4 regions of the Rossellomorea vietnamensis genome follow, and region 1 is predicted to be linked to each of the others. Evidence: riboswitches for the same ligand, from Rfam matches in the RefSeq annotation. Region 1 holds a riboswitch; each other region holds the start of a gene.
The links. A riboswitch is a leader RNA that binds a small molecule or an ion and turns the genes downstream of it on or off. The one in region 1 is predicted to bind S-adenosylmethionine.
Positions count from the first base shown of each region.

Region 2: linked by a shared signal. The riboswitch ahead of mtnK (S-methyl-5-thioribose kinase) and the one ahead of N5C46_RS15535 (sugar ABC transporter substrate-binding protein) in region 1 are both predicted to bind S-adenosylmethionine.
Region 3: linked by a shared signal. The riboswitch ahead of N5C46_RS20310 (methionine ABC transporter ATP-binding protein) and the one ahead of N5C46_RS15535 (sugar ABC transporter substrate-binding protein) in region 1 are both predicted to bind S-adenosylmethionine.
Region 4: linked by a shared signal. The riboswitch ahead of N5C46_RS17600 (O-acetylhomoserine aminocarboxypropyltransferase/cysteine synthase family protein) and the one ahead of N5C46_RS15535 (sugar ABC transporter substrate-binding protein) in region 1 are both predicted to bind S-adenosylmethionine.

Region 1 covers NZ_CP104558.1:3,000,959-3,008,496, reverse strand. Annotated here, with positions in the region: gene fsa (fructose-6-phosphate aldolase) at 1-467, opposite strand, end outside; gene fdaB (class IIb fructose-bisphosphate aldolase FdaB) at 648-1,505, opposite strand; gene N5C46_RS15555 (response regulator) at 1,686-2,048, opposite strand; gene N5C46_RS15550 (DUF2529 domain-containing protein) at 2,242-2,766, shown strand; gene N5C46_RS15545 (ABC transporter permease) at 2,814-3,800, opposite strand; gene N5C46_RS15540 (sugar ABC transporter ATP-binding protein) at 3,769-5,304, opposite strand; gene N5C46_RS15535 (sugar ABC transporter substrate-binding protein) at 5,321-6,397, opposite strand; SAM riboswitch class I at 6,494-6,602, opposite strand; gene N5C46_RS15530 (CTP synthase) at 6,770-7,538, opposite strand, start outside.
Region 2 covers NZ_CP104558.1:1,183,176-1,190,713, reverse strand. Annotated here, with positions in the region: gene N5C46_RS06135 (PAS domain S-box protein) at 1-2,136, shown strand, start outside; gene N5C46_RS06130 (methylated-DNA--[protein]-cysteine S-methyltransferase) at 2,151-2,606, shown strand; gene N5C46_RS06125 (DUF2087 domain-containing protein) at 2,766-3,359, shown strand; gene mtnA (S-methyl-5-thioribose-1-phosphate isomerase) at 3,402-4,454, opposite strand; gene mtnK (S-methyl-5-thioribose kinase) at 4,470-5,654, opposite strand; SAM riboswitch class I at 5,773-5,928, opposite strand; gene N5C46_RS06110 (carbon-nitrogen family hydrolase) at 6,024-6,806, opposite strand; gene N5C46_RS06105 (pyridoxal phosphate-dependent aminotransferase) at 6,928-7,538, shown strand, end outside.
Region 3 covers NZ_CP104558.1:3,969,105-3,976,642, forward strand. Annotated here, with positions in the region: gene N5C46_RS20305 (glycerol-3-phosphate responsive antiterminator) at 1-174, opposite strand, end outside; SAM riboswitch class I at 775-880, shown strand; gene N5C46_RS20310 (methionine ABC transporter ATP-binding protein) at 1,001-2,026, shown strand; gene N5C46_RS20315 (methionine ABC transporter permease) at 2,079-2,678, shown strand; gene N5C46_RS20320 (MetQ/NlpA family ABC transporter substrate-binding protein) at 2,690-3,526, shown strand; gene N5C46_RS20325 (M20 family metallopeptidase) at 3,539-4,735, shown strand; gene N5C46_RS20330 (hypothetical protein) at 4,869-5,315, shown strand; gene N5C46_RS20335 (HD domain-containing protein) at 5,436-6,833, opposite strand; gene N5C46_RS20340 (CBO0543 family protein) at 7,173-7,538, shown strand, end outside.
Region 4 covers NZ_CP104558.1:3,450,020-3,457,557, reverse strand. Annotated here, with positions in the region: gene N5C46_RS17630 (PDZ domain-containing protein) at 1-20, opposite strand, end outside; gene N5C46_RS17625 (alpha/beta fold hydrolase) at 347-1,375, opposite strand; gene N5C46_RS17620 (hypothetical protein) at 1,393-1,578, opposite strand; gene N5C46_RS17615 (glucose 1-dehydrogenase) at 1,590-2,351, opposite strand; gene N5C46_RS17610 (S41 family peptidase) at 2,502-3,959, opposite strand; gene metX (homoserine O-acetyltransferase MetX) at 4,123-5,196, opposite strand; gene N5C46_RS17600 (O-acetylhomoserine aminocarboxypropyltransferase/cysteine synthase family protein) at 5,261-6,556, opposite strand; SAM riboswitch class I at 6,705-6,823, opposite strand; gene N5C46_RS17595 (trans-sulfuration enzyme family protein) at 6,912-7,538, opposite strand, start outside.

The sequences.
Region 1 (7,538 bases):
CCGTGAATCGCAAAGATCTCGGCAATCTGGGAAACCAGTTCCAGGCCGTCATGACCGATATCATCCAATCTTCCTAAAAAAGGCGAAACATACGTCGCTCCAGCACGAGCCGCTAAAAGCGCCTGATTCGCACTGAAAATCAGCGTGACATTTGTCTTGATCCCTTCTTTAGCAAAAGTGGATGCAGCCGTCAGACCGTCCGGCGTCATTGGAAGCTTCACCGTAATATTCGGAGCGATCTTCGCAAGCTCCCGGCCCTCTTTGATCATGCCTTCAGCATCCAACGCGATGACTTCAGCGCTTACAGAACCAGGGACAAGATCCGTGATTTCTTTTAATCGGTCCTCGAATGTTACGCCCTTTTCTTTTGCTACAAGGGACGGATTCGTCGTCACTCCTGAAATGATACCCCAGTTAAATGCTTCCTTGATTTCACTCATGTTTGCTGTGTCTATGAAAAATTTCATTTCCTCTACCCCATTTTCGACAAAATTTTCAATCATCTTTTAATGAACGGAAGGGACTGACCCAAAAGGTATAAACCTCTCCCGGTGCCAGTCCCATCCTACAGCTTCATTCTTTTTCTACCACATAAGGAAAGCCCCTAACCTACACGCAAGGACTTTCCAAACATTACCTGTCTACTATTACGCCTGGTTAGAAGAACCGAATTCGCGCATTTTGCCAGCGACTGTTGCTTTGATCGCTTCGCGTGCAGGTCCCATGTATTTACGTGGATCATATACTTCTGTATCTGCTGCAAGTACTTCACGTACCGCTTTGGCAGAAGCAATTTGGTTTTCAGTGTTTACGTTGATTTTAGCTGTTCCGAAAGAAATCGCTTTTTGGATATCTTTTGTAGGGATTCCAGTACCACCGTGAAGGACTAGAGGTACTCCAGTCGCTGCACCGATTTCTTCCATTTCTTTGAATCCTAGGTTTGGTTCACCTTTGTAAGGACCGTGAACAGAACCAAGAGCAGGTGCAAGAGTATCGATACCCGTACGTTCAACCATCTCTTGGCACTCTTTAGGATCTGCATAAATAACGCCGTCTGCTACTACGTCATCTTCCTGTCCACCGACAGTTCCAAGCTCGGCTTCAACAGAAACACCTTTAGAGTGAGCATATTCAACCACTTTAGAAGTCGTTTCAATGTTCTCCTCGAAAGGACCGTGAGAAGCATCGATCATAACAGAAGTGAATCCTGCATCGATCGCTTCTTTACATTTTTCAAAGCTTGAACCGTGATCTAAGTGAATCGCAACAGGAACGGTGATGTTCAGGTCTTCCATAAGACCTTCAACCATTTTCACAACTGTTTTGAAGCCGCTCATGTAACGGGCAGCACCTTCAGATACACCAAGGATGACAGGTGATTTTTCTTCTTCAGCCGCTTGCAGGATCGCTTGAGTGAACTCAAGGTTATTCAGGTTGAATTGACCTACTGCGTAGCTTTTTTCTTTTGCTTGGATAAGCATGTCTTTCATTGAAACTAAAGGCATAGTTATTTCCTCCTTGTATTCAGTCAGTCGACCATTTTGGTATAAATGGCGGTGTTATGTATAACACCTTGTGACATAGTTAACAAATTCACTTGTATCATACCAAAACAGAATTAATTTTACCAACTGCAGAGGCGAAATGTTAAAAATACTACTATTTTCACTATTCAAATAACTTCCTTATACTGGAATATACTGTCTGACGGCCTGTCTGATATCATCAATATCAAACGGCTTCGCAAAATGGGTAAGCGCTCCCAAGTCCTTTGCCTCCTGAATCATGTCGAGTTCTCCGTATGCAGTCATGATAATGACGCGGATATCCGCATCTTTCTGCTTCATCCGCTTCAGGATTTCAATTCCATCCATTCCAGGAATTTTCATATCGAGCAAAACCAGATCAGGGGAATGCTTATCTACTATTTCAAGAGCCTGGATGCCGTTCGCAGCTTGAAATGTTTGGTAGCCTTCCTTTTGCAACACTTCATTTAATAGAATCCTAATACCAAATTGATCGTCCACAATCAGAATCTTCTCATTCATATACCCCAATCCCCTTTACATTTTAGTGAATTATGTATTCCGACGGTAAATAATTGTATATTTATTACTTATTCTCTTTTTCTGTAAAAAAATCCTGCTTGTTCTCAAGATTTTGCTAGAGACCTTTTTCCCCTTTATAATAAGGGTTATGATGAAAAATGTCGAAGATGAATATGGAAGGAGATTGAATTTAATGATCAAAATGTTCACCACACAGTTAACGGGACTGTTCAAACGGATTTATGATAAACAAGAATTCGAAATCGAGGACGGCGCACGCCTCCTTGCCCAGGCCGCCATCGGACAAGGAAGCATCTACATAAAGGCATACCGTGAAATGGAAGCCGTCACAGCAGAAGCTCTGTTCGGTGCCGAGCCGCTTCCTTCTGCCAAACGATATGATTCTTCCATTGAACTGACGGAAGCGGATCGTGTGCTGATCGTCACCCGCTATTCGACTGATGAAGAGGCCGTTGCCTTCGCAAAGAAACTTTCTGCTGACGGTGTGCCATTTGTAGCGGTGTCCGGCATGGTGGAAGGGGAAGAAAGTCTTATGGACCTTGCCGACATTCACCTGGATACAAAAGTGATCAAAGGGATGCTCCCCGGCGATGAAATCGGTGAGCGCGTGAGCTTCCCGTCAAGCATGGCTGCCCTTTATCTCTATTTCGCATTGGGGTTTGTGATCCGTGAGATGTTGGAGGAGTATGAGGACTAATTCCTGAAAGTAATCGAGAGGCATCCGACCGGGATGCCTCTCTTTTTTCAAGCCTTGCGCTTCTTCGCATGAATATACGTCACGGCCAACGCTAATACCAGTACACTCCCTTTGATGATTTCAAATGCATAGTATGGAAGGTTCATCATGGTCAATCCATTCAGCAGGACCCCGATCAGGGCTGCCCCGAAGAAGGTTCCGAGTATGTTGGGCTTTCCGGCACCGAGGACGGAAAAGCCGACAAATACGGCTGCGACGGCTTCCATCAGCAGCGGGGCACCGGCGTCCATCTGGCCGGATCCGACCCGGGCCGTGAACAGGATTCCGCCGATCGATGCGAATATGCCTGACAAAACATAGGCAATCAGCTTCACCCGCTTCACGCGGACCCCGGATAAGCGTGAGGCTTCTTCATTTCCTCCCGTCATATACAGGATGCGGCCCCACGTGGTGAAGTGCATGATCACATACACAATCGCGACCAGTACGAGCATGATCCATACCGGTACCGGCAGGCCAAGCCATTTTCCCTGACCGATCCACAGGAACGTGTCGGAGAATTCCCCTGGCGCCGTGCCTCCTGTGGTCATGGGCATGTGATTGTAAATCGAATAACCTTCTGTATATGTACGGTGAACACCTGAAATGATGTACATGGCCCCCAATGTTGCGAGGAGGTCGGGAATACCGAATTTCACGATCAGTAAGGAGTTGAACAACCCCACCCCGGCCCCTACCAGTAATGGAGCGAGAAGGACGATCCACAGCGGGGCTTCATACCAGACCATCAACGATGCCGTCACGACCGTGGATAAGGAAACCGTCGATCCGACAGACAAATCGAAGCCGTCGACAATGAGGGTGAATGTCACCCCGACGGCTACCAGCGTGACGATGGAAATCGACCGCAGGATATCTGACAGATTTCCATATGTACAGAAGAAGGGATTGTAGAAACTGAAAAAGAGAAGGATCACCGCCATCAGCACGATGGCACCGTATTTAAATAGTAAGTCGAGTATCTTGCCTTTCATGCACATCCGTCCCTCCTGAAGCATAAAACAATATGGTTTCCTGCGTCGCTTCTTCTTTTGTTAGTTCTTTGACGATCCGGCCATCATACATGACGAGAATCCGGTCCGAGATCGTCAGGATTTCTTGTAACTCACAGGAAAAGTAGAGAATCCCCCTCCTTTTTTCTGCGAGGGATTGAATGAGGGAGAAGATTTCCTTTTTCGTTCCCACATCCACCCCTTTGGTCGGTTCATCAAATAAGAAGACCGAAGCCTCATCCGTCAGCCACTTCCCGATGGACACCTTCTGCTGATTCCCCCCACTTAAAAAGTTCGCCTGAACGTCCTCGTGGGCAGTCTTGATTCCAAGGGAGCGGATTTTTTCCTGAGCAAGCTTTCGTTCCTTCTTCTTATTGATCCATAACCCGTTGGATACTTTCTTCAAGGAAGGAAAGCTGAGATTGTGCTGAACCGATTCATGAATGAACAGCCCCTCTTTCCGCCTCTCTTCGGGAACGAGTGCCAATCCATTTTGAACCGCTTCCTTGGGAGAGTGAATCTTGAGCTTTCTCCCTTTGAGGAAGAACTCTCCTCCTTCAAGGTGTGAGGTTCCGAATAAAGCTTTGGCTAGCTCCGTTTTTCCAGCGCCGACAAGACCCACTACCCCGACTATTTCTCCTTCCTTGACCGATAAGTGAATATCTTTCACTTTTCTACCGTCGTCCAGCCCCTTTACCTCATACAGTGTTTCACCTGCCACAAGGGAGCCCTTCTGGAAATCTGTCTGGAATGCCCCACCCAGCATGGCCTCTATGATTTCATGTGAGCTCGTTTGATGTGTTTCATACGTTCCGACTGTCTCACCGTCTCTCATCACTGTGATGCGGTCGGAAATCTGAAACACTTCAGGCAGCCGGTGGGAGATGAAGATGATCCCCACTCCCTCTTCTTTTAAATCGTCTATCACCTGGAATAACCTTTCTGTTTCTGAAGAACTAAGTGGTGCCGTCGGTTCATCCAGGATCAGGACTTTTGCTTTGTGGAGAAGGCTACGGGCAATGAGGACCAACTGCTTTTCAGCCAGACTTAACGAAGCGGCGGGCTGATGCAGGGGGATCGATTCAGCCCCGATTTTACTCATTGCCGCCTCTGCTTCTTTTTTCAGCTTTTTTTGAGTGATGAAGAGGGAACCTTTTTGAGAGAATTGATCCAGGCAAATATTTTCCGCCACCGAGAGTTCGGGAACGATGGCGGTATCCACTTCCTGGTAGACACAGTGAATACCGTGTTCCTTGGCTTCCTTCGGAGATTCATAGACTCTTTTTTCAGAGAGAAGAATGATGTCTCCGCTGTCCCCGACATAGGCTCCTGATAAAATTTTCATCAGGGTGCTTTTCCCTGCCCCGTTCGCTCCCAGCAGGGCATGAACTTCTCCCTCCCGCACATCGAATCTAGCATTTTTCAAGGCTTTCACTCCCGAAAAGCTCTTGTTGATACCCGACATAGTCAATAGTGGAGACGCCATCGCTCCCAACTCCTTTCTAGTTTGTGAACGAAGATTCGAGCTCTTTCAGCTCATCTGTATACCCCTGCTCACTCGCTCCCCATCCTTCAATATGCTCGTTCAATTGATCCGTTGTAATCGATTCTTTCGGTAAAGCAGTTTTTTCAATGAACACGGGATCCAATTTCACCTTTTCAGGCGTTTTTTTTCCGTTCAGCTTTTGATAAAGGAAGCGGACCTGGACCCTGCCGATATCTTTCGGATCTACAGCTGCCGATGCCACCCATGGGCTGCCGTCTTTTTGAATGATCTGAAGATCCTCGTCACTCATGTCGATTCCGTATACTTTGATTTCATCTCTCCCCGCCGCTTCGATTGCCCGGACGGCACCTTTCGCAAATTCATCCCACGCTGCCCAGACAGCATCGATGTCCCCTTTGTTTGGATATTGTTTCAAGATGGCCTCCATCTGAGCCTGTGTATCCAGCGCTGTATTCTGACTCGCCGCTCCAAATGCCGCGACCTCTTTGATATCTGGATTTTCCTTTAAAAATTCTTCGTATGCCGCCTGACGTCTTTCCATGGGCGCAAAGCCTGCGACCCAAATCTTTACGATTTCACCCTTGCCGCCAAGCTCAGCTGAAAGCTTCGTCAAGGTTTGTTCAGCCATTTGTTTGTCCCCCTGCTCGAGGACCGTCACTCCTTTTGATGCCACATCCGCATCGAATACAACAACCGGAATATTTTGTTCTTTCGCCTTTTCCACCCCTGATTGCAGTGCTTCTTTCGTTCCATGGTCGATCAGAATGCCATCAAATTTCTGGTTGATCGCCGCGTCCAGGTTAGAGGACATTTTGGCCAGGTCCCCTTCCGAAGTGAACACTTGAACCTTCCCCCCGAACTTTTCCACCTGTTCCTTGACCCCTTCTATGTATTGAGCGGAAAATGTCCCGAGATTGATTTGCATAATAAGGGCGATTTTTTTATTGGCTAACGGATGATCGGAAGTCGCTTCCCCACCGTCTGCTTCCGCCTCCTGTGATACCTTTGGCTGACAAGCCGCCAAACTGAAAAGTAGTGCGATTAATACGAGTAATGATGCCGTTTTTTTCATCTTTCTTTTCTCCTCCCGAGGGTGTTCCCCTCTATTTTTTTCAATAAAAAAACCTCTTTTCCCAAGAGAAAAGAGGTTTATGTATAAATAAACGTGCTCTTATCACTCAGGAAATGCTTCCTGCAGGTCTTAGCACCTTTCCGTCGTAAAACGGTAGGTTGCCGGGCGTCATCGGGCCAGTCCCTCTGCCAACTCTTTATAAGAGAATATGAAATTGGTTGTGTTCGCTTTTGCTATAATCGCTATATTAACGATATGTGGAAATATTGTCAATATTCTTTTTTAAAAAAATTCTGTGGCGGGTCTCCGGAAATGATCACCCAACAATATAAAAAAGCCCTCCCAAACCGGGAGGGCTCTATCATTCAAATCTTATTTCTCACCATACGCAAGGGACGCTTCCACAAAGTCTCTGAATAGAGGCTGCGGGCGTGTCGGGCGTGATGTGAATTCCGGGTGGAATTGAGATGCGACGAACCATGGGTGGTCGCTCAGCTCGATGATTTCCACAAGACGGCCATCCGGGCTTGTGCCTGAGAAGATGAAGCCGGCTTTTTCCATTTGCTCTCGGTAGTGATTGTTGAATTCGAAACGGTGACGGTGACGTTCGTATACGACTTCCCCGTCGTAGGCTGCATAGGCTTTTGAACCTTTTGTCAGCTTACATGGGTATAGTCCGAGACGAAGGGTCCCGCCAAGGTCTTCGATATCCTTTTGTTCCGGTAAAAGGTCGATGACCGGATATGGCGTTTCAGGATTCAGCTCAGCCGAGTGTGCTCCTTCAAGTCCAAGGACATTACGCGCATATTCAACAGATGCCAGCTGCATACCAAGGCAGATTCCAAGGAAAGGAATCTTGTTTTCACGGGCATATTGCGTCGCAGCGATCTTTCCTTCGACACCGCGGTCACCGAAGCCGCCTGGTACAAGGATTCCATCCACGTCAGCAAGCTTCTCTGCCACATTTTCGTTGTCGACAAGCTCAGAGTTCAACCATCTCACTTCAATGTCGCTGTCGAAATGATATCCTGCATGACGAAGGGCTTCGACTACAGAAATATAAGCATCCTGTAATTCAACATACTTCCCGACAAGGGCGATCCTTGTTTTGCGGGAAAGGTTTTTCACCCGGTCAACCAGC
Region 2 (7,538 bases), 1.8 Mb from region 1:
GTGAAGGAAGAGCAAAATAGGGATTTATGTCATCCCGTCGATAGGGAAATTTGCTCAGCTTCACCCATGCCGATGCTTGTGATCAATAAAGAGTTGAAAATCGTTTATGCCAACCCCGAAGCATATGAAACCCTGGAGTCAAATGATGAGAATATTGTAGGGAAGCTCTTCAGCTCATTTTTCTCTTCCGTGCCCGCGCCCATAGTGGCCCACTATAAAGAAGTAATGGAAACGGGAAAAACCTTGGAAGACGAAACCCTGATGAATGTAAATGAGAAGAAAATCATCCACGTCGAACTTTTGCTGAAAAAATCGACCATTTCACCTAATGCTTATTTATACTTTAAGGATGTAACGGAACTGAAGGAGAAAGAGCGCAAAGACCATTTAAATGTACACTTACTCTCGAACATCTTCCAGAATGCTTCAGAGGGGATCGTGCTATTCGATATTGATGGGAATATCAATGATGTGAATCATGCATTCAGTTTGCAAGTGGGTCTCGATAAGGATGAGATCACCAAAAGGAATATCAGTTCCTTCATTCCCGAAAATGCCCATTATAAGGTTGATAAAATCAAAGAATTGATTTCTCAAAATAAGAAAGCCCGTGGTGAAATTCCGATCAAGAAATCACAAAGTATTTCAATCGTGGAATTTACGACAAGTCCATACGTTCATCATAAACTTCACATGGCCATTCTCAGAGATGTAACGGAAAAAAGGCAGATGGAGATCCAGCTGAAGCGTAATGAGGAATTGTTCAAAGGGTTGTTTGAAGAAGCGATTGACGCCATTGTCCTATGGGATCAAGACGGAAGGGTCCTTAAAGCGAACTCTTCAGCATTGAAGATATTCGAGTGCACACTTTCCGAGCTCCTTTCCAAAAAAATCAGGGACTTCGTTTATCCCTTGGAAAGCCAGAAGTTTGATTTGGTCATGGAACAGTTATATAGAAGCGGGGCTGTAAGGGATGAGGTGTTGTTCCTCATGCCGAACAATCAGCTCAAACATCTGGAATTCACGTCCAAGCTTCATTCCGTTGATGGTTATAATATGACCATATTCCGTAATGTCAGTGAACGATATCAAATGGAGAAGGAACTGCGGGAGAGTGAGGAAAGGTTTCGGAAGATATTCGAAGGTTCATTGGACGGGCTGCTTCTGACCAATCACAATTATGTCGTCGTAGATGCGAATCCTGAAGTGAGTAACATCATTAAGTTGGATAAAGATCAGCTCATAGGTAAAGATGTACGCGAAATATTGAATATTGAGCCGGGTGAAGAAGCCTATGAGGATTATCTGCATCAATTGAAGGAGGAAGGTCAGGCAACGTTTTTACAAACGCTGACATCCTCCAGGGACAGGCTTCAATATGTTGAATTATCGTCAAAATACAATTTGCTCTCTAACCTGAACTTGACCATCATCCGTGACATCACCGATCAAATCGAAATGCAGGAACAACTGAGGAAATCTGACACATTAAGTGTGGTAGGGGAGCTTGCCGCAGGGATTGCCCATGAGATCAGAAACCCGATGACTGCACTTAAAGGATTCATCCAACTGCTTGAGAACAGCGTCGGCAAAGATCATGAAATGTATTTTAATGTGATCACTTCTGAATTCCAGCGTATTGAGTCAATCATCACGGAGTTTCTCGTGTTGGCCAAACCTCAGGCGATCCAATACCAGGAAACGAATTTAATCAGGATCATGAAGGATACGGTGGAATTACTGAGTGCACAGGCCGTCATGCATAATGTTCAGTATGAGGAAAGGTATCAGGAAGACCTTCCGACCATAGTAGCTGAACCCAACCAGTTAAAACAGGTTTTCATCAATGTCATTAAGAATGCGATTGAAGTCATGTCGGATGGAGGGGTGATTTCCATCAGCATCGGGGAGACTGAGGACGGGTTGATCCATATCGAGATTAAAGACCAGGGAGGCGGAATCTCAAAGGATAAAATCAAGAAGCTCGGCGAACCTTTTTATACAACAAAAGAAAGAGGGACTGGACTTGGACTTATGGTAAGCTTTAAGATTATTAAAGAACATAAAGGCAGCGTCCAAGTTGAAAGCATCGTTGGAGAAGGGACCGTTTTCCATATCTATCTGCCTAAATCATAAAGGAGTCCTGTAATATGAACATTCATACGATTGTAATCGACAGCCCCATTGGGAATTTGAAGCTTACGGCCGATCCCACTCAATTGCTTTCTGTACAGTTTGTTGAAGAAGAAGAGTGCATCGAAACGGATCATCCCATTTTGAATAGAGCAAAGGAACAGATACTGGAGTTTTTCAGGGGTGATAGAAGAACATTTGATCTTCCATTGAAAATAGAAGGAACCGTGTTTCAAAAGGAAGTATGGAATATTCTCAAGGAAATACCCTATGGTGAAACCTGGTCATATCAGGATGTAGCACAAGCCATTCAAAGACCGAAAGCGGTCCGGGCTGTGGGGCAGGCAAATAAAGCGAACCGTTTTCCCGTCATCATCCCTTGCCACCGTGTCATTGGGAAAAATAAGACACTCACCGGTTATGCAGGTAAGCAAATAGACAAGAAAGAAACGTTACTCTTATTAGAAAGATAATAGGAACAGGCATTTTCCATGTGGAGAATGCCTGTTTTTTATTTTGGGTTCACGAAACGATCATGCAGGGGGAAAATTCTGAAAATAACAGTTGCTCATTTTCTCTATTTAGATTATTATCTAATTAGATGATAATCTAAATAGATAGGAGGTGGAAGGGTGCAATTAAGCAAACAAATCGCGTTTCATAAAACGATGGGGGACGCGACCCGCATCAAGATCGTTTACTTATTGGCAGAAGAGAGTTTGCACGTAGGGGCCATAGCCGGAAAGCTCGGACTTACTGCGCCAACGATCTCCCATCATTTGACGAAACTGAAAGAGTGCAATCTTGTTTATTCGCGGAAAGAGAAAAACACGGTTTACTACCATTTGAATAAAAAAGTACTAAGTCATCACGGGGACGTTCTGCACAGGTTTGCTCAAGAAGAGAAAGGGGACAGGACAATGTCAGAGAAGTTAGTGAAAGAAAAACAGAAGGTGAAGAACAATTTTCTGGAGAAAAATGGACGCATCAAAAGTATTCCCGCCCAACAAAAGAAAAAACTATTCATTCTTGAACACCTCGTGGAAGGTCTGAAGGTGGGGGAAAAGTATAAGGAAAAAGAGCTGAATGAGTACATCCTGCAATTCCATGAAGATTTCGCCACCTTGAGGAGAGAGTTCATCATCCATCAGTTCATGTATCGGGAAAACGGCATTTATGAGGTGAATCCAAAGGAAATGTGGGCATCTACAAAACTATCAGAATAAAAGAGGAAAGAGAAGGATGGTCATCCTTCTCTTTCAACATAATTATGCCAGGTTTATAGTCTGTTGAATGCTTTCTTGAAAATGAGGATACAGCACACCCTTTTCAGTGATGATGCCGGAAATCAATTCATGAGAAGTCACATCAAAAGCGGGATTATAAACATGGACGTGTTCGGGTGCGATCATAGTGCCACCCATCGTCGTGATTTCGTCTGGTCCTCTTTCTTCAATCGGGATATCATCACCGGTTCTTGAGGAGAGGTCGAATGTCGAAGAAGGGGCAGCCACGTAGAATGGTATATGGTAATGGTGGCATAGGATTGCAAGCATGGAGGTTCCGATTTTGTTTGCGGTATCCCCATTGGCAGAAATTCGGTCGGCTCCTACGATCACGGCTTCCACACCCTTTTCCTTTATTGTATGAGCGGCCATGCTGTCAGTAATGAGGGTCACGTCGACACCGGATTGCTGAAGCTCCCAGGCAGTGAGTCGTGCGCCCTGAAGGACGGGGCGTGTTTCACAGGCGAATACTTGAAACCCTATTCCCCTTTCCCTGCCTAAGTGAAAGGGAGCAAGTGCCGTTCCATATTTACTCGTGGCAATGGATCCCGCATTACAGATGGTCATGATCCTCCTCTTGTCATCCAATACATCCAATGCGTATTCACCGATCATCCTGCATACTTCTTCATCCTCCGTATGGATCTGGATGGCTGAATGAAGCAGATTGGTCTTGGCTTCATTAACGGATTGTGCATGGGCCAGAACTTGTTCCAACCGATTCAATGCCCAGACCAGGTTGACTGCTGTCGGTCTTGAATCGGCTAGGTAATCTTTATCCCTCCTGAATAGGTGAGTGAATTCTGTTAGATTGTCTGTTTCATAATGGGAAGCAGCATGTGCCAATCCATAGGCGGCTGTGATCCCTATTGCCGGTGCACCTCTCACTTTGAGAGAGACGATGGCGTTGTAATAGTCTGTAATGTTCGTTAGCGTCAAATATTCCACAGTGTTCGGCAGCTTTTGTTGATTAAGAATCAGTAAATGATCTTCATGCCACTCGAGTGAAGTTGGAATGGTCGGTGTATGTGTCATGAGTATCTCCTTTAATTATTCAGAATATGACCGTACTAAAGTCAGAAGCTCTTCAATGGAAAGAATGTGTTTCCGATTTACAATCAGCTTTTTTCCAAGGTTAAGGCATGCCCGCTTGGCCTTTAATCTTTGTTCTTTATCTTCGATGCTCTCGAGGTCATCCACATGTGCAAGACCGATCGTCCTTCTTATGCACTCGCATCCTGCAAACCCGATGCTGTCCTGAAAACTCTTCTCCAATACATACTCAAGGTACCCATTCACCTTCGTATAGGCGTCACCACTTTCCTTCCAATGTTTGGAGAACGTAGCTGAGAAGACGTTCCAAGTATTTTCGATATGGTGTAGGATGGGTTCCTTTTCACCTGGACTCGCAATCACTTGGAAAATAAGGTTTGCAATAAACTGACCGATATCGAAACCGATCGGCCCATAAAAAGCAAATTCCGGGTCAATGACTTTTGTGTGTTGGTCATCCACAAAGATACTGCCCGTGTGGAGGTCTCCATGAAGCAGGGCTTCCCCTTCGGTAAGGAAACTCTTTTTAAGCTTCGCCACCTCGAGCTTTACAGTGAAATCATCCCATAATTGCTGCACATCCCCGGATAATTCCTCCTCAAACTCATTTGTTTCACTGTTGAAGAAAGGATCCGTGAATACCAGGTCCTCTGTGATTTTGCATAGCTCAGGATTGGAAAATTCCTTCACATACTCCTTTTTCCTAAATGGATGAAGGGCATAATCAGATGTGAAATACAGTGTATTTGCAAGAAATGTACCAATGTCATCTGATAACCGGGGGTACTTATTCCCATTGATCAGGCCGGCACGTGCGATGGTGAGGCTGCTTAAATCCTCCATCACCGTGACGGCAAGGGATGGATCAGAATGATACACTTCCGGTACGAGATCGCCTACAAATGATCGCTGAAGGTTTAAGGCACCCGCTTCAATCCTTGCCCGTTCGATGGTAAGTGGCCAGCTTTCACCTACAACCTTTGCATAGGGGAGGGCTTGCTTGATGATGATTCCTTTACCTGAATCCCTTTCAACGACATGAAAAACGAGATTAAGGTTTCCATCTCCGATTTCTTCACAAGTTAAAAGTGAACCGTCTTCAAAGATTCCTACATTCACTGCCATAGAGATGGCCGACTGTTCCGTCAGTGGTTGATACGTATTGAGCTTAGTGATTGCCATTTTCGTTCCTCCTTTTAGTGCACCCTTCTAAAAGAAAAGGTGTTAGGGAGGCTTTTCCGCGGCATAAGAAAAGCCTCTTTCCATGTTCGAAAGAGGCTTGAAGAGTCATCTTCTTCGCCTCTTATCTCCCAGAAAGATGATCTTTCTGTTGGAATTAGCACCGTGCCTTACTGGATTGATCATCCGGCGCATACAGCGCCCCGTTTTACAACGGTATTATGGTCGGTTGCTGGGCTTCATAGGGCCAAATCCCTCAGCCAGCTCTTGATAAGAGTTGCGTATATCTTATTTAATTAAAATTCTGAATGTTCATTTGAATTGAATGGTACCATTGAAGTATTTTCCATGTCAACGGTTTTTTAATATTTTCTAATAAAAATTTGGTCTCCGGTCTTGAAAGATCGGAATTTGTTTACGGACCTTTTCCACTTCCTGCAAATTGATTTCAGCAGCGACCAACTGTTCACTTTGGGTTCCTTTGGCAAGGATTTCCCCCCACGGATCGATGATAAGGGAGGAGCCGCCAAATTCATTGTCTGGGTCACTCCCCACACGGTTGCATGCAATCACAAAGCATTGATTTTCAATCGCACGTGCCCTTAAGAGGGTCTGCCAGTGATCTATTCTTGCAGCCGGCCATTCAGCCACCACAAAGACAATCTTCGCTCCCATCATCACATGTTTCCTGAACCATTCAGGGAAACGGATATCGTAACAAATGAGTCCTGCCATCATCGTATCATCAAGAGAGAACGACCCGTCTTCCTGTCCAGGAAGTAAATAATGATGTTCATTCATTAGTTTGAATAAGTGAAGCTTTGAATACCGTTTCACCAACGCCCCATTAGCATCCGCCACCAAAAGTGTATTTCTTACCCCGTCATTTGATTTATTGGCAACAGAACCACCAACGATATGAATGGAATATTTTTTTGAAAGGGAAGTCAGGAAGGAGGAAGAGTCTTCGGCTTCTTTATCTGCGATTTCATCTATCCGTGTAAGATCATAACCTGTCGTCCACAGCTCTGGAAGGACGACGGTACCGCATCCCTCTTCCTTTGCTTTTTTGACCCACTGTTCCACTTTCAACTTGTTTTCTTCAGGATTCCCAAACATAATATCCATCTGGGCGAGACCAACCTTTTGAATCATTACCATCACCTCGTTATGTACTTTTTGTCATTTATTCCTTTACATTCTTTATGTTCCGTTATATCATTTGTGACTAGAATTTGAAAGTAATTAATTTTCAAAAAAATGAGTGGGTGAATGGATGAAACACTTTGAAAAAGCAAAACGATTGGAATCATTACCGGAACAATTTTTCGCTTCCCTTGCAGGAACTGTGAATGCGGTTGTGAATGAGGGGCATGATGTCATTAATTTGGGGCAGGGAAATCCGGATCAGCCGACCCCCCCACATATTGTGGAAAAATTAACAGAAGCGGCTCAATCCTCTTCTAATCATAAATATCCTCCGTTTCGCGGTTTATCGAGCTTTAAAGAGGCGATTGCAGCTTTCTATTTGCGGGAATACGGAGTAGAAGTAGATCCCGAAACCGAAGTAGCGGTTCTCTTCGGAGGAAAAGCAGGATTAGTGGAGATTCCTCAATGTTTATTGAACCCCGGGGATGGGGTATTTGTCCCGGATCCCGGTTATCCGGACTATGTATCGGGGGTCGCATTGGCAGAAGCCAGTATGATCAAGATGCCGTTGAAAGAGGAAAATGGGTTTCTCCCGGATTATCGTGTCCATTCCCGTGAAGAATGGGAAAGGGCGAAATTAATGTTCCTTAACTACCCCAATAATCCAACGGGTGCAACCGCAACAATATCCTTTTTCGAGGATACTGTGGAACTTGCGTCAAAGCATGACATTTGTGT
Region 3 (7,538 bases), 970 kb from region 1:
CGTGGTTTTACCGGCGTCCTTCAGCTTTTTCAGATATCCGTTCATCGTAATTAAATTGCCTGTAAGGATGAACACGATGTTGGCGTTTGACTGTATGGCTTTGTCGAGGTCCTTTTCATCCTTGATGGAAGCGATGACCTGGGATTGGACTATGTCGATAATGTTTGGTTTCATGTAATTGGCCCCTTTGAAAAGTCTGAATATTTTTTCTTTTAGTATAGCACAGTTGTTTATGGGGTAGGCGATGACCTGGAAAAGTACGATATAGATAATATTTGGTCGCTCCTTTATGAGTGAATATAGTAGACAGCCTGTTAAGATAACTAGCACAATTATCGTTAGTGAGATCCGGGTAAGCACCAGAGCTAATCAATAGACGGAAAAATTCCGCTTAATTCGTCATTACTTTAAAAAAAAGCTGAAATAGACGGAAAAATTCCGCCTATTGACTCAAGAAATACAATATGAGGTGATTTTTCTGTGTGTAAGCGGAAAACCTCCGCTTATTTTCCCTCAAATCTAGTTCCAAACTGAATGTAACCGGAAAACCTCCGCTTATATCCTTGATCGTAAAGTGGGTCCGATTCCGTTTCTACCTTCTCCTTTCAAGTAATCTCAATTTCTCTTAAAGCCAAAAAATAGAGTAAGAACCGTCTCCGGTTTGCCCTCCATAATGAAATATATTGAAAAACAGGATTGACAACCCAGCTAAAATCCTTTACCATTACCCTAATGCAGAAACGCATCATAACTTTAACTTAATAAAGCGTTATCTTCTTATCCAGAGAGGTGGAGGGACTGGCCCTGCGATACCTCGGCAACGGGTTCTTAATGAATACCGTGCCAATTCCATCAAGTCATATGACTTGAAAGATGAGAAGAGCGGGACATATACATATTTGTGCCTCTCTTCTTATGAAGAGGGGCACTTTTTATTTTCACCCATGTCCTTATAACCCAGGCACCGAGAAGAATACATAACGAAAGGAGCAAGTTCTGTATGATCAGAGTTCAGAATGTTACGAAAGTATTCGAGACGAAGGATGGCCCATTCACTGCTTTGAGGGATGTTTCCTTTGAAGTGGAGAAGGGAGAGATTTATGGGGTGATCGGATTCAGTGGAGCGGGGAAAAGCACGCTTGTCCGCTGTCTCAATTTTTTAGAGAAACCATCTTCGGGTGATATTTTCATAGAGGGTCGCAGCCTGAAGGATCAGTCGGCCATCGATCTGAGGAAAGAGCGGCACCGCATCGGGATGATCTTTCAGCATTTCAATTTGTTTCAATCCCGGACGGTAGCAGGGAATATCGCCTACCCTCTGAAACTGGCAAAATGGCCGAAAGATAAAATCAACGAGAGAGTAAAGGAATTGCTCGCGTTTGTCGGACTTGAAGATAAAGCGAAGCATTATCCCGATGAACTGTCAGGAGGGCAGAAGCAAAGGGTAGGGATAGCAAGGGCACTGGCGACGTCGCCTTCGATTCTGCTCTGTGATGAAGCCACATCGGCACTGGATCCTCAGACGACGGAATCGATTCTCAATTTATTAAAGAGAATCAACGCGGAGTATGGCATTACGATCGTGATGATCACCCACGAAATGGGGGTCATCCGGGAAATCTGTGACAAGGTCGCGGTGATGGAAAATGGAGAAATCGTGGAAGAGGGAAGCGTCTTCGATATCTTCTCCAACCCCCAGACCTCGACGACGAGAAACTTTGTGAAGAGTGTCATGAATGATCAGCTGCCGGCATCGGTTCTTGATAAATTAAATGACAGCAAGGAAGGGCGTATCTGCCGCCTTATTTTCAAGGGGGATTCGACGGGAACGCCGATCCTTTCCGAAACGGCAAAGACATTCAATGCCCATATCAATGTATTATTCGGACAGATCACGGAACTACAGGGCAAGCCGTTCGGGAATCTCATCGTACAGATCATCGGCAGCAAGAACGAAACGGAAGAAATCCTGGAATATTGGAGAAACAGATTATTCGTAAGCGAGGTGGAGAAGCGTGCAAGTTAACTGGGAATTATTCTGGCCAAGAATTATTGAAGCGACATGGGATACCGTGGCGATGGTGTCATTCTCCCTTTTATTCGCCACGTTGATCGGGCTTCCCCTCGGCATCATCGTTGTGGTGACGAGGAAGGGGCACTTACTTGAACATAAAGCCGTCTTTTCAGTACTCAGCAGCATTATCAACGTGTTTCGGTCGATCCCGTTCATCATCTTGATGGTGGCGATCATCCCCTTTACAAGATTGGTAGTGGGCACGTCAATCGGCACGGCGGCAGCCGTCGTCCCGCTTGTAGTATTTGCGGCACCGTATATTGCGAGATTGGTAGAGAGCTCGCTCCTTGAAGTGGAACCGGGAGTCATCGAAGCGGCGGAGTCCATGGGGGCCGGGCCGTGGCAGATCATCTTCGGCATCCTCATTCCGGAAGCACTGAGTACACTGGTCCTGAATATCACAATCGCGACGATCGGACTTGTAGGGGCATCAGCCATGGCCGGGGCAGTCGGAGGCGGTGGACTTGGGGATCTTGCCATCGCATACGGATATCAGCGATTCGAAACATCCGTCATGATTGTGACCGTCATCATTTTAGTCGTGATGGTACAGGGACTTCAGACGGCAGGAAATACATTATCAAAAATCATCAGGAGACGTTAGGAGAGAAGAATATGAAAAAATCAATCAGTCTAGCAAGTATCGCCATTCTATTATTCACCCTACTATTGAGCGGTTGCTCCGGAAACAGTGCATCCGGTTCAGGTGACAACGAAGTCGTGAAAGTCGGAGTGAATGGATCCGGGGTGCCGATTTGGGAGTATATGAAAGAGAAAGCAGCGAAGGAAGGAATTGACATTGAGATTGTGGAGTTTGCCGATTACGTGAGACCAAACCAGGCGCTGGCTGATGGGGATATCGACCTGAACGCCTTCCAGACGATTTCGTATTTTGATTCTTTCGTGGAAGAACATAACCTGGACCTTGTACCGATCGGCTCGACGATCATCGCGCCGATGGGCATCTATTCGGAAAAATATAAATCAGTAGAAGAGTTACCGAAAGGCAGTAAAGTTGCCGTCCCTCAAGAGGCGACTAACCTTGGACGTGCCCTTCTCTTATTGGAGGAATCAGGCCTAATCAAACTGAAAGAAGGATTTGATCAGTCACAAGGTCTCGAAGCCATCAAAGAAAACCCGAAAAACCTTGAATTCACACCGGTCGTCGCTGCCCAGACACCGAGGGTACTGCCGGATGTGGCAGCATCGATCATCAATAATGGCGTAGCGGTGGAAGCAGGACTCGTCCCGGTTGATGACAGCATCTATATCGAAGGGGCGGAATCCAAGCCATTCATCAATATCATCGCGGCACAGGAAAAAGATAAAGACAATAAGACCTATAAAAAGATCGTAGAGCTCTATCAGGAAGATGACGTAGCGGAACATATCAAGAAATCATACAAAGATTCCCTGATCCCGACATTCGTGCCGGTCAGTGAATTGCATTAGGAGGGAAAAGAGATGAGTCAACCAGCAGTGATTACCGATCGCAAAAACAACATCGTCTCTGCAGTCGATCAATTGGCTGTGAAACTCGTGTCGACCAGCCATCAGATCCACGACAAACCTGAAATCGGAAACGAAGAGTTCTTTGCTTCAGAGACTTTAACCACCTTACTTGCAGCAAACGGGTTCTCCATTGAACGGGGAGTGGCGGGTCATGAGACTTCCTTTGTGGCACGCAAACATTCAGGGAAGGAAGGACCGGTCATCGGCTACCTGGCTGAATATGACGCCCTGCCTGGACTCGGCCATGCCTGTGGTCACAATATCATCGGGACGGCAAGCTGCGGGGCGGCCATCGCCCTGTCGTCCGTACTCGAGGAAACAGGAGGGGAAGTGGTCGTGTTCGGTACTCCTGCCGAGGAAGGCGGTCCGAACGGAAGTGCGAAGGGCAGTTTTGTAAAGGCCGGCTTGTTCGAAGGAGTGGATGCCTGCATGATGGTCCATCCATTCAATCGGACAACACAGACAGGGAAAACCCTTGCGGTGGACCCCCTTGATTTCGAATTTAAAGGAAGATCTGCCCATGCGGCAGCTTCCCCTGAAGACGGCATCAATGCCCTCGACGGTGTGATCCAGCTGTTCAACGGCATTAACGCCCTTCGTCAGCACGTGACCGATGATGTACGGATTCATGGCATTATCACCCACGGTGGGGACGCGCCAAACATCGTCCCTGACTATGCAAAAGCCCGCTTTTATATACGAGCTGCAACGAGGGAAGCGTGCAATGAAGTCACGAAGAAAGTAAAAGCCATCGCTGAGGGATCGGCTCTTGCCACGGGGACGAAACTGAATATCATCAAAATCCAAAATGAAGTCGATCACTTTCAGCTCAACCGCCGTTTCGATCAAGTATTCCAGCACTCCATCGAGTCACTGGGCGAATCCTTCGACGATACGGAACGAAAGGGACTCGGCTCATCCGACGCCGGAAACGTCAGCCGCGTGGTCCCGACCATCCACCCCTACATCAAAATCGGCCCCGAATCCCTCGTCGTTCACACGAACGAATTCAGGGAAGCGGCTAAATCCACCGAGGGTGACCGTGCCCTTGTGATCGGGGCAAAGGCACTTGCGCTGACGGGGTATGAACTCCTCACGGATAAGCTGCTTTTAGAGGAAATATGGAAAGAGTTCGGTTCAAGTAAATAAAGACGAAGAGACAGCTAAATCAGGGCTGTCTTTTTTATATTGCTGGAGAATGTTCCAATGTTTAACAAAAACCCTGAGAGGATAATGAATAAATGAGAGATAGTATCGTAGAAACCAAAGAAAGGAGAACGACATGAAAAAACTACTGATAGCAGGAAACCTTTTTTTCTCCCTCTCAATCCTGGGAGCGTGCGGTTCAGACGAGGCCGAACCGGAAGAGAATACATCAAGCGATACAGCAGAAATGAATGATCAGCAGGAAACCCAGGAAATGGACGAACCGGCAGCAGACCTGTTCAGCAGTGAAAAGCTGCAAGAACGAATCCAAAAGGGGATGGATCTTGATTCCTATTCTGCTGAATTAACAGCAATGGAGGAAAAAGGGGAAACCACCCTCGTCAAAAAATACAACTTGACCGGGAATGAAGAAATAAAAGCACAAATTCTTCAATCGTCAGACGGATTTGTCGCAGTGGAAACGGATGGACTGGAAGTGACAGACGTTTCAAGCTATGAATCCATGAAAGAGGTCGAGAATCATTTGAACGACAAGGATATGGAAGAAGATATGAGCGAGTAAACGATCCATACCAGTCGTAATCCAGTAATAAATAGATAAATGAAAGGAAGCGTTGATCTAAAAGAATCAACGCTTTTTCCTTTGAAGTTTAAACTGAAAGGCAGGTTAATGCATTCAAATTTAACAGTTGTTTAGCTTCATATTAATCTCCTTCATTGCTTTTGAGGTTTGTACATGGTTCAACCAATCCTCTTCTACTGTTTCATGTTCTTCCATCAAAATTTCGACTAGATCCATATCCTTTAATTTTGTATAAAGGTTTTTTGGTTCACCATTTACTTTTACCCCGTACATCCTTGTTGCTATTGAGGGATCTAAAAAGAATGCAAAATCTAAAGCGGTTGAACCATTCGGGAGGGAAACTACGTCCATTTTAGGAGTGTAAATTGTAATATCATTTTGCAGTAATTCAAATGAAATCAATTCATAAAATTCTATAGGATCATTCGAAACAGCCTTAACAGACTGAATGGAATCTCTTAGTAAATCGGAACTGAGCACTTCTATTTCTGTGACAGAAAGTTCATTGAGTAAATGAAATATACTCACATTCAAAGAGCTTTCCGTTTTGATTTCAACGTTGACCTCCACATCCTGAACCATGACGGAGGTTTTAAGATGGCTATCGAATCTCTTTCGCTGACCCGAAATCTCATCTCTAAACATATTGGGAACAGGTCTGAATGAGTTATGGATGATTCCTAAAAGTGTATAACAGTTTATTGGGGTATCTGTGATGATTTGAATGGTGAAAAGCTTAGAGAGAGACTCTCCTTCTTGAAGTTTTGAATATGAAACGTAGATGGGTGCAGAACGCCATTTTATGTCTACAGGTAGAGGTGTTTGGTTATTTTCTAGTATGTGTCTTTTACAATAATGAAAGATGTTGGAGAAAATTTTTTCATAATTACCTTTAAGATTCTTTACACCGGCATACCTTTGAGGATTGAGATACTTAAAAGCAAGTTCCTCGAGTTCCGATTGGAATTCAACTAACCCTAACCGTTCACAAAGCGGAGAGAAAAAGACTAAAGTTTCATTTGCATAAGGAACTTTCTTTTCGATCTTTTTAATACCAAGCGTTCTCATATTGTGAAGCCTATCTGCTATTTTCACAATGGCTACCCTAATATCCTTGGCTGCGTGTGAAAGCAGTTTTTCGGAATTCAAGGCATGATAGAGCTCTTTGTTTATAGAACCTTTCTCAAACTTCGTTAATCCATCTACAATCAAGGCAACCTGGGGACCAAACTGGTCTTCGATATCCTCTAAGGAGCAATCAGTATCTTCAACCACATCATGAAGGAGAGCTGCTATAAGAGTTGTACTATCCGCTTTATAGTGCATCAGAATCTCACACACTGTAAATGGGTGACAAACATAAGGTTCTCCAGTAGCCCTTTTCTGTCCCAGATGCGCTCGTTCTGTAAACTCTAGAGCACTCTTAAAAACATTTAACTCCCTGGGTTTTAGATAAACAGCCTTCTCAATCAAAGAATTTCTTAACTCAAGTACCATCTTATCTACTCCCATTTTTTTTTTTTTTTTTTTTTTTTTTTGGATAATTATAACATTTAAGCTGAGTGGGGGAGAGAATAATTTATTGAAAATGATTTGTTCATTCGCTTTTATACCTTTTCTTCAACTAATTCCCCTAAGTCAAAAAGTCGTGTAAGAACTGTCTCCGATTTAAGGCCAGGTTGTTGAATAGTCTTCTACGACTAAAGTACTGATAGCTTAGAAACACTTATAAATTTGTTACACGTATAATAGGAAAATAAATGACAAAAGATAACCATTAAAACACACGCACAATTCAGGGTAAAGGCGTGAGGGATATGTGAGGAGGATTGAAGAATGAGAGTGAGAGAAGGAATACAACAAGCGAATAGAGCTACCGAAAAGTTAATTGAAGTAAATGATTTGATGACGGATGCAGTAGTTCATTCCTTTATGTTTACATGGCAATGGTGGTTTGGAATCGGACTATTTATTATTCCTTGGATCCTTTGGTTTCTGTTTAGAAACAAGGAAAGTACAGGCAGACTTCTTATTGGAGGATTTGTAACCATCATTTTATCATTAATCATTGACCTTATTGCCTTGTCTTATGGGTTGTGGTCTTACCCCATGAAATTTTCACCTATAGCTCCACTGTTATTTCTTCCCTATCATTTTTCATTAGCTCCTGTTGCCATTATGTTTGCCCTCCAAATCAAACCA
Region 4 (7,538 bases), 450 kb from region 1:
AGTAACCAAAGCTCAACCAATATCCGTCACCACCTTTTGCAAGAAAATTTGCATTATCTACTATTTTATCAAAAGACGGTGTTAAAACCTATTGCAATTTTATTCAATCGTTTTACGATTCGATTTCATTTCCGACAGTATTCCTCATATTTTCCCGGGAAATGATGTCGATTGGATGGGAATGATATCTCCTTTTGAAGAAAAAGAGGCGGGGGAGATTCATCCCAGCCGCCCCTATTCCTTATTGAAAATAAGATTTGATACACTCTTTAAAAACGAAAAAGGCAAAACCCATATAATCAAAAGGGGTGTCGATTTCCCACTCCAGCATCATGTTCCCCTCCTTTTATTGTGAGTATTGATGCAGCCACTCTTTCAATTCATTTGATATCCCGTATTTAATCAGACTTGCGTGGCCTCCCCTTACCTCTGCTGCTACCTTATTCGTGCTAGACACCCGTTCCAGCAAGGGCGTGCTAATCGAGGAAGGAACCAAGTGATCATATTGGGAAGAAATCAAATAAAGATTCGATTCGATGTTTTTCAGATCCACTTCTTTTCCGGCAAGTTCGAATTTCCCTGACATCAGCACATTCTCTTTCACAAAATAGGTGATAATATCATTGGCCATGGCTCCGGTGAGTGCGATATGGTCGTTTGTCCATTGATTGAACCGGAACCAATAATGAGCATAGTTTTGATCGTAGGCTTTATTTAATAGCGACAGATAGGGAGAATAGTAAATGGGGGAAGTCAAAGCCCTCATCCCATAACGGATCATGGATGCCGGTATGAGATCGATTCTTTCCATGATACCCGGGATATCGATTTCGTCATTTTTCAAAGCTTGCACCCAATTGTGATAAGCCGGAACTTGACCAAAATCAATCGGCGTGACAAAAACCAGTAGATTTCTGATAAAATGTGGATTTAATGCTGCATAGATGACAGCCAACGTCCCCCCTAAGCAAAAGCCGGAAAGGGACAGCTCGTCTTTCCCACTGTGTTGAAGGGCTTTCTTTATGGATGGGTCCACATAGTGAGACAAATACTCCGCCAATCCTGTACCTTTCTCTTCCACTGCGGGTTCACCAAATTCGAGAAGATAGACATCGTATCCTTCTTGAAGAAATTCCCCTATCAGACTATGTTCCTTTGTCAAATCAAGGATGGATGGCTTGTTAATATGTGAATATAGTAAAAATACAGGGATATGCCCATTTTTATTTACAGGGGCATAGTACCACAATCTACTATTATGGTTTGTCCAAATTTCTTCTCTTGGAAAATTCGGCTGCCACTCACTATCATTTTGCAAAGTCTCGATGAATCCCTTCCAACGGGCTCGTTCTTTTTGTTCATGCTCTTTTTTCATGTATTCACTTCCATTCTTTATTCATTCAGCGTCTGTAAGAGTGAAAGAAGTTGAATGAATGCCAGTACTGTTTGGAATAATTCAAGCCATTGTTTGACGACCGCAACCAGTTCCGGATCATCCAGCTTCCCTACAATCCACTGATTCAACTCATACTCCACACTCATTCCGATTTTTTTCAATTCCTCATAAAATAGATCCATGTTTCCCCTCCTTATACCTGCGCCCGGATGCCGCCATCCACAACTAAGATGTGACCGTTTATATAGTCAGAAGCAGCAGAGGAAAGGAAGATGGCGACTCCATTCAGATCCTCTCCCTGTCCAAATCGCCTTGCTGGTATATGCTGCTTGATCATATTTCCCTGACTAGCAAAAAGTTCCTTCGTAATCTTGGTTGGAAAGAAACCCGGAGCGATGGCATTCACCTGGATATTATGCGGTGCAAGTTTCACGGCAAGGTCCTTCGTCAACGTCATGACCGCACCCTTGCTCGTATTATAGGGTACCGTATCCATGAGCATGGGGTTCGTCCCGCCAAACCCCGTAACGGAAGCGATGTTAATGATCTTCCCTGCTTTTTGCCTGACCATGATCCGGGACACTTCCTGGGAAAATAAAAAAGCCCCCTTTACATTGACATCCATCACCTTGTCCCACTTATCTTCAGGGATGTCAGCAAATGGACCGGCCCAGGACGTCCCGCTGTTATTGATCAATATATCGATTCTTCCAAACTCTTTCATCACCGTTTCCACTACATGTATAACATCCGCTTTCCGCGTCACATCGCAAGGAATGGCGAGTGACCGTACACCTGAACCAATCAACGTTTCCTTCACTTCTTCACACGCCGACTGGTTTCTCGAACAAATCACGACATGCGCACCAGCCCTTCCCAATGCCAGGGCCATCTCTTTCCCGAGGCCCCGTCCACCGCCTGTGACGATGGCGACTTTGTCTTTAACTGAAAACATTCTATCAATCTCCTTTCTAGTAAATGGAAGGTCATTATTATAATAGATAGATTGAGAGAATAAGTGCGGATTCTCCGCTCCATCCAGTCGAAATTGAATCAAATGCCCTCACAAAAAAAGAGACCTCTCACGAAGAGAGATCTCTTTTTTTTACTGATCCTTATTGGCTGTACGGTTTATATACTCCAAGGCTGCCTGCAGCTGCAAATCGTTCTTTTCATTCTGCACCGCTTCAAATATTTCCTCCTGCAGCCTTTCGCCGGTTTTCGCATCAATGACTCCCGTGACGTCGAGGCTTTCCTGGATCTGAAAATCCTTGACGGCTTTAGCCGTTTTCTTACTGAAATAACCGTCGACCCGATCAAGGGTGAAACCTAATCCTTGAAGCATTTCCTGGGCGTTTTTCACCTGCTCATTGTTCGTGCCTTCTTCCATTGGTTTTTCCACTTGAAGAGGATGGGCATAGAAGTAGGATGGCTGTCTGACCGGGATATCCGGTTTGATTCCCTTCTTATGGATCCAATTCCCGTTCGGCGTCAGCCATTTGAACATGGTGAGCTTGATATTGCTTCCGTCTCCCATCGGCACTGCCTGCTGAACGGTTCCTTTTCCGAAGCTCTTCGTCCCGATCAGTGGATATCCTTCCGCCTCACTGAGGGCCCCAGCAAGGATTTCAGATGCCGACGCACTGCCCTCATCGATGAGGACCACCACCGGGTACGCTTTTCTTTCCTTACTGTTGGAGAAGGATTTCAGCACCTCTCCGCTTCTTTCCTGGATTTGCACATACGGCTTTTTCTCGGTGACGAACTGTTTGAGGATGTCTTCCACACTGGAAAGGAGACCACCGGGATTACCCCTTACGTCAAGAACCAGTCCTTCTACCTTTTTCTTCTCGAGTTCTGTCAGCTGCTTTTTAAAATCGACGGCGGTATTTTCCGAGAAGGTTGTAATTTGGATATAGCCCGTCTTCTTCCCATCGACTTCCTTCACATCGGAAATCACCGTTTCAACAGGGATATCGTCCCGCTTCACGGACACCTCGATCGGATCTGAAAGACCCTCTCTCGTAATCTCCAATTTCACCTCCGTACCCTTCTTCCCTCTGATCTTCAACGTGGCTTCATACAGGTCCAGCCCGTCGATACTGTTTCCATCCACCTTGATGATGCGGTCATTCGGTTTCAGACCGGCTTTTTCTGCAGGTGAATTTTTAAAAGGAGCCACGATGACCAGTTTCCCGTCCATGATCGTGACCTCTGCCCCGATCCCTTCAAAAGAGGAATCCAACGCGTCATTGAATTGAGAAGCGGTCTCCGCATTCATGTAAACCGAATACGGATCATCCAGGGTCTTCAGCATCCCCTGAATCGCCCCTTCCACGAGCTGTCCCTTGTCCACATCCTGAAAGAACTTGTCACTGATCAAATCATACGCGACTTCCACCTTGTGAAGCTTATCATTCAGCTCCCCTTTGCCGTTAAACTGGGCAAGCTCGTCCCCGGACCCGGAACTGCCCGTCCACTCCAAGCCGCCATACATTCCTCCTGCACCGATCAACATGCTAATGATGATGGTGATGATGAGCTTTCTGCCCGTCCACTCCATATATTCCCCTCCAGCTTGTCGTTTGTTTATGGTATGGATGAGAGCAGCGTCCACTTTCCCATCCAACGAAAAAAGACACCACACAAAAACGCGCTTAGGCGGTGCGATGTCTTTGCTTATCTAACTATATGCCGGAGGGGGACGAGTTATGATTGGCAGCGGATTATTTCATACCCGTCACGATTTTTTGATCTTGGTGATTTTTCAGATGAGAAGAGATGATCCCTCCCCATTTCTCGAATTCCACAAGGAACCCGTCATGACCGAATGCTGTCGGGATAAAGTAATGTTCACCCTTAGGCACTTGTAGTGTGAATTCCTTTAAATACTGTGGAGAATAGATCAAATCACCCTCATAGCTGATCGAGACCAGCTCGCACGGATAGGAATCGGCGACCATTTCCGATCCTCCCCTTCCCCTCCCGATGTCATGGGTATTCATCGCTTTCAGGAGGGTAAGATAGCTGTTCGGATCAAATCGCTTTCCCAGTTTCTTTCCTTGATAATCAAGATAGCTTTCCACATTGTACTGCTCATTGGTCCTCACCCGCTGGAAGCGCCTGTCAAACAACTCCTGTGTACGATAGGTCACCATCCCGACCATCCTGGCAATCTCAAGCCCTTTTAATATGGAACCGTGAGGATAGTGGCCATTTTGAAATTCGGGATCCCCTTCAATTGCTGTGATCCCGATATGATTGAAGGCGAGACCGTAATCATTCAATGCCGGTGAGACGGCGAGGGCGAATACCTTATTGATATATGTCGGATACAGGGCCCCCCACTCCAATGCCTGCATTCCACCCAGCGAGCCGCCGATCACCGCTTCAATCCTTTCGACGGAGAGTTGTTGGAGTGCTTCATATTGGGAGTGGACCATGTCCCGTATGGTAATGTGGGGGAAGTCCGGGCCGTATCGTCCTCCGGTTTCCAGATCCGTGGACGTCGGTCCAGTACTTCCTTCACATCCCCCTAACACATTGAAAGCAATCACATTGTATAGATCGGTATCAATGTAGGATCCTGGTCCGACCAGTCCATCCCACCAGCCCTGATCCTCACTCGTTCCCTTCACAATATGGGTGCCGGTGAGGGCATGGCATACGAGGATGACGGGACCGTCCTTATTCCCGGTCCGTTCATAGGCCAGATTTATATTGTATAACGTGGTGCCTGACTCTAAGGTGAGGGATGGGACGGTAATGGAGCTTACTTCATAAGAGTATGAGTTCTCCATTCCTCCACCTCCTTTTTTGGTGTTGTTTGGGGTCATGGGCCCCCCCGGTGAAAACAGTTATTTTTTATACCCTCGACGTTTCTAAAGCCACTTCAATCGCATGATCCAGATCCTCGATCAAATCCTTCGCAGATTCCAAACCGACGGAAAGTCTTACAAGGTCCTCGGTGACACCTGTGGCCCGGATTTCCTCATCGTTCAATTGCTGATGAGTCGTGGAGGCTGGATGGATGATCAGTGACTTCGCATCCCCCACATTGGCAACATGGGACCAGAGGGAAATATTGTCGACGACTTTACGTCCTGAATCCCTGCCCCCTTTGATTCCAAAGACGACGATGGATCCCGCTCCATTTTTCAAATATTTTTGAGCAAGAGCGTGGGATGGATGCTGTGGGAGACCTGGATAAGAAACCCAGGCAACTCCGCTGTGCTGATTTAAGTGTTCCGCAATCTTAAAGGCATTCTCCGTGTGACGTTCGATGCGGAGATGCAGGGTTTCCAGTCCCTGCAACAGCAGAAATGCGTTTTGTGGACTTAAGCACGCCCCGAGATCCCGAAGCAGCTGCACCCTTAATTTTGTGATGAAAGCGGCCGCTCCCACATCTTGTGCGTAGCGAAGTCCGTTATAACTTCTATCTTCTTCTGTAAATCCAGGGAACTTCTCATGATTCCAATCAAACTTCCCACCGTCGATGACGACTCCACCAATGGCCGTACCATGGCCGCCGATCCACTTCGTCGCGGAGTGTATGACGATGTCAGCTCCCCACTCAATCGGCTTGCACACATATGGCGTGGCAAATGTGTTATCGATGATGAGCGGGATATGATGGTCATGGGCCACTTTCGCCACCGACTCGATGTCCAGGACGTGCAGGCTCGGATTTCCGATCGTCTCGGCGAATACCGCTTTCGTTTTCGGCGTGATCGCTTTTCGGAAATTCTCTGGATCAGTCGGATCGACGAAATGAACCTTGATTCCGTATTTCGGAAGGGTCGTAGAGAATAAATTGTACGTTCCGCCGTACAGATTGGTGGCTGCCACGATTTCATCCCCTGCACCGGCTATATTCAGGATGGAAAGAGAAATGGCGGCCATCCCGGATGATACACCCAAGGCTCCGATTCCCCCTTCTAAAAGGGCGAGGCGCTTCTCGAGGACGTCGACTGTCGGGTTCATGATACGGGTATAGATGTTTCCCGGTTCTTCAAGGGCGAATAGCTTTGCGGCGTGATCGCTGTTGTCGAACACGTAGGATGTCGTTTGATAGATGGGTACCGCCCTTGAGCCTGTAGTTGGGTCCGGCTCCTGGCCGCCGTGAAGAAGAAGTGTGTCGAAATCGAATGATTTTGTCATTTGGAATTCCTCCTAATTGTTTTGGTTTTGGGATTCTGTTGAACTAAGATACTGAAAAACCGAAGAAGAATAGGTACCTAGGAAGCGAGAAGAGGATAAAATAAAAAACCCTCTTCCTAAGAAGAGGGTCTAATTGAATAGGGTCCTCCTCTTATCTTTCAGGCAGATCGCCTGCAGGAATTAGCACCTTTTCATGTGACGCACAGTGCGTACATGAAGGTTGCCGGGTTTCATCGGGCCTAGTCCCTCCACCTCTCTGGATAAGAGCATTTAATTGTCAATGTGAAAAATTCATGCGTTGAGATGAATTATAAAGGGTAACCAGCCTCAACGTCAAGACCATTTTCAGAATTTTTTATTTTTTAACAGAAGCTGCTATTGCCTCGTTGAATTGAGAAACGATATCTCCCCCATCCTCGATACCTAACGATATGCGCACCACATGGGTGTTGATGCCTAGTTTTTCCTGCGCTTCTTTCGGAAGGGCACGATGAGAGGTTCCAAGCGGATAGGAAACCGTTGTTTCCACGCCGGCCAGGGACGGGATGATTTTGATCCATCCAAGGGACTTGAAGAATGTGCTGATATCGCAGCTGGCATCGAGTTCGATGGTGACGATCGCCCCATTCCCTTTATCGGATAGATCAGTTGGATAATAGACCCTCTTCACCTGCTCATTGCTGCGCAGTTCATCTGCAAGTGTTCCCGCGTTCTGAGCCTGGGTCCCCACCCGAAGTGCCAATGTTTTCGCCCCCCGGCATGTGAGCCATGCTTCAAATGGACTTAGGTTCGAACCGATGTTGACGACCTTCTCTCTTGCCTTTTGCACAAGCTCTTCTTTTCCGACTACGACCCCCGCTGTGATATCGCTATGCCCGCCGATATACTTCGTAGCGCTGTGAGCGACCAGATCGACTCCTTCAAGGTAGGGCTGACGCAGAAATGGTGTGGCGAATGTATTGTCGATCATCGATTTCAGGTT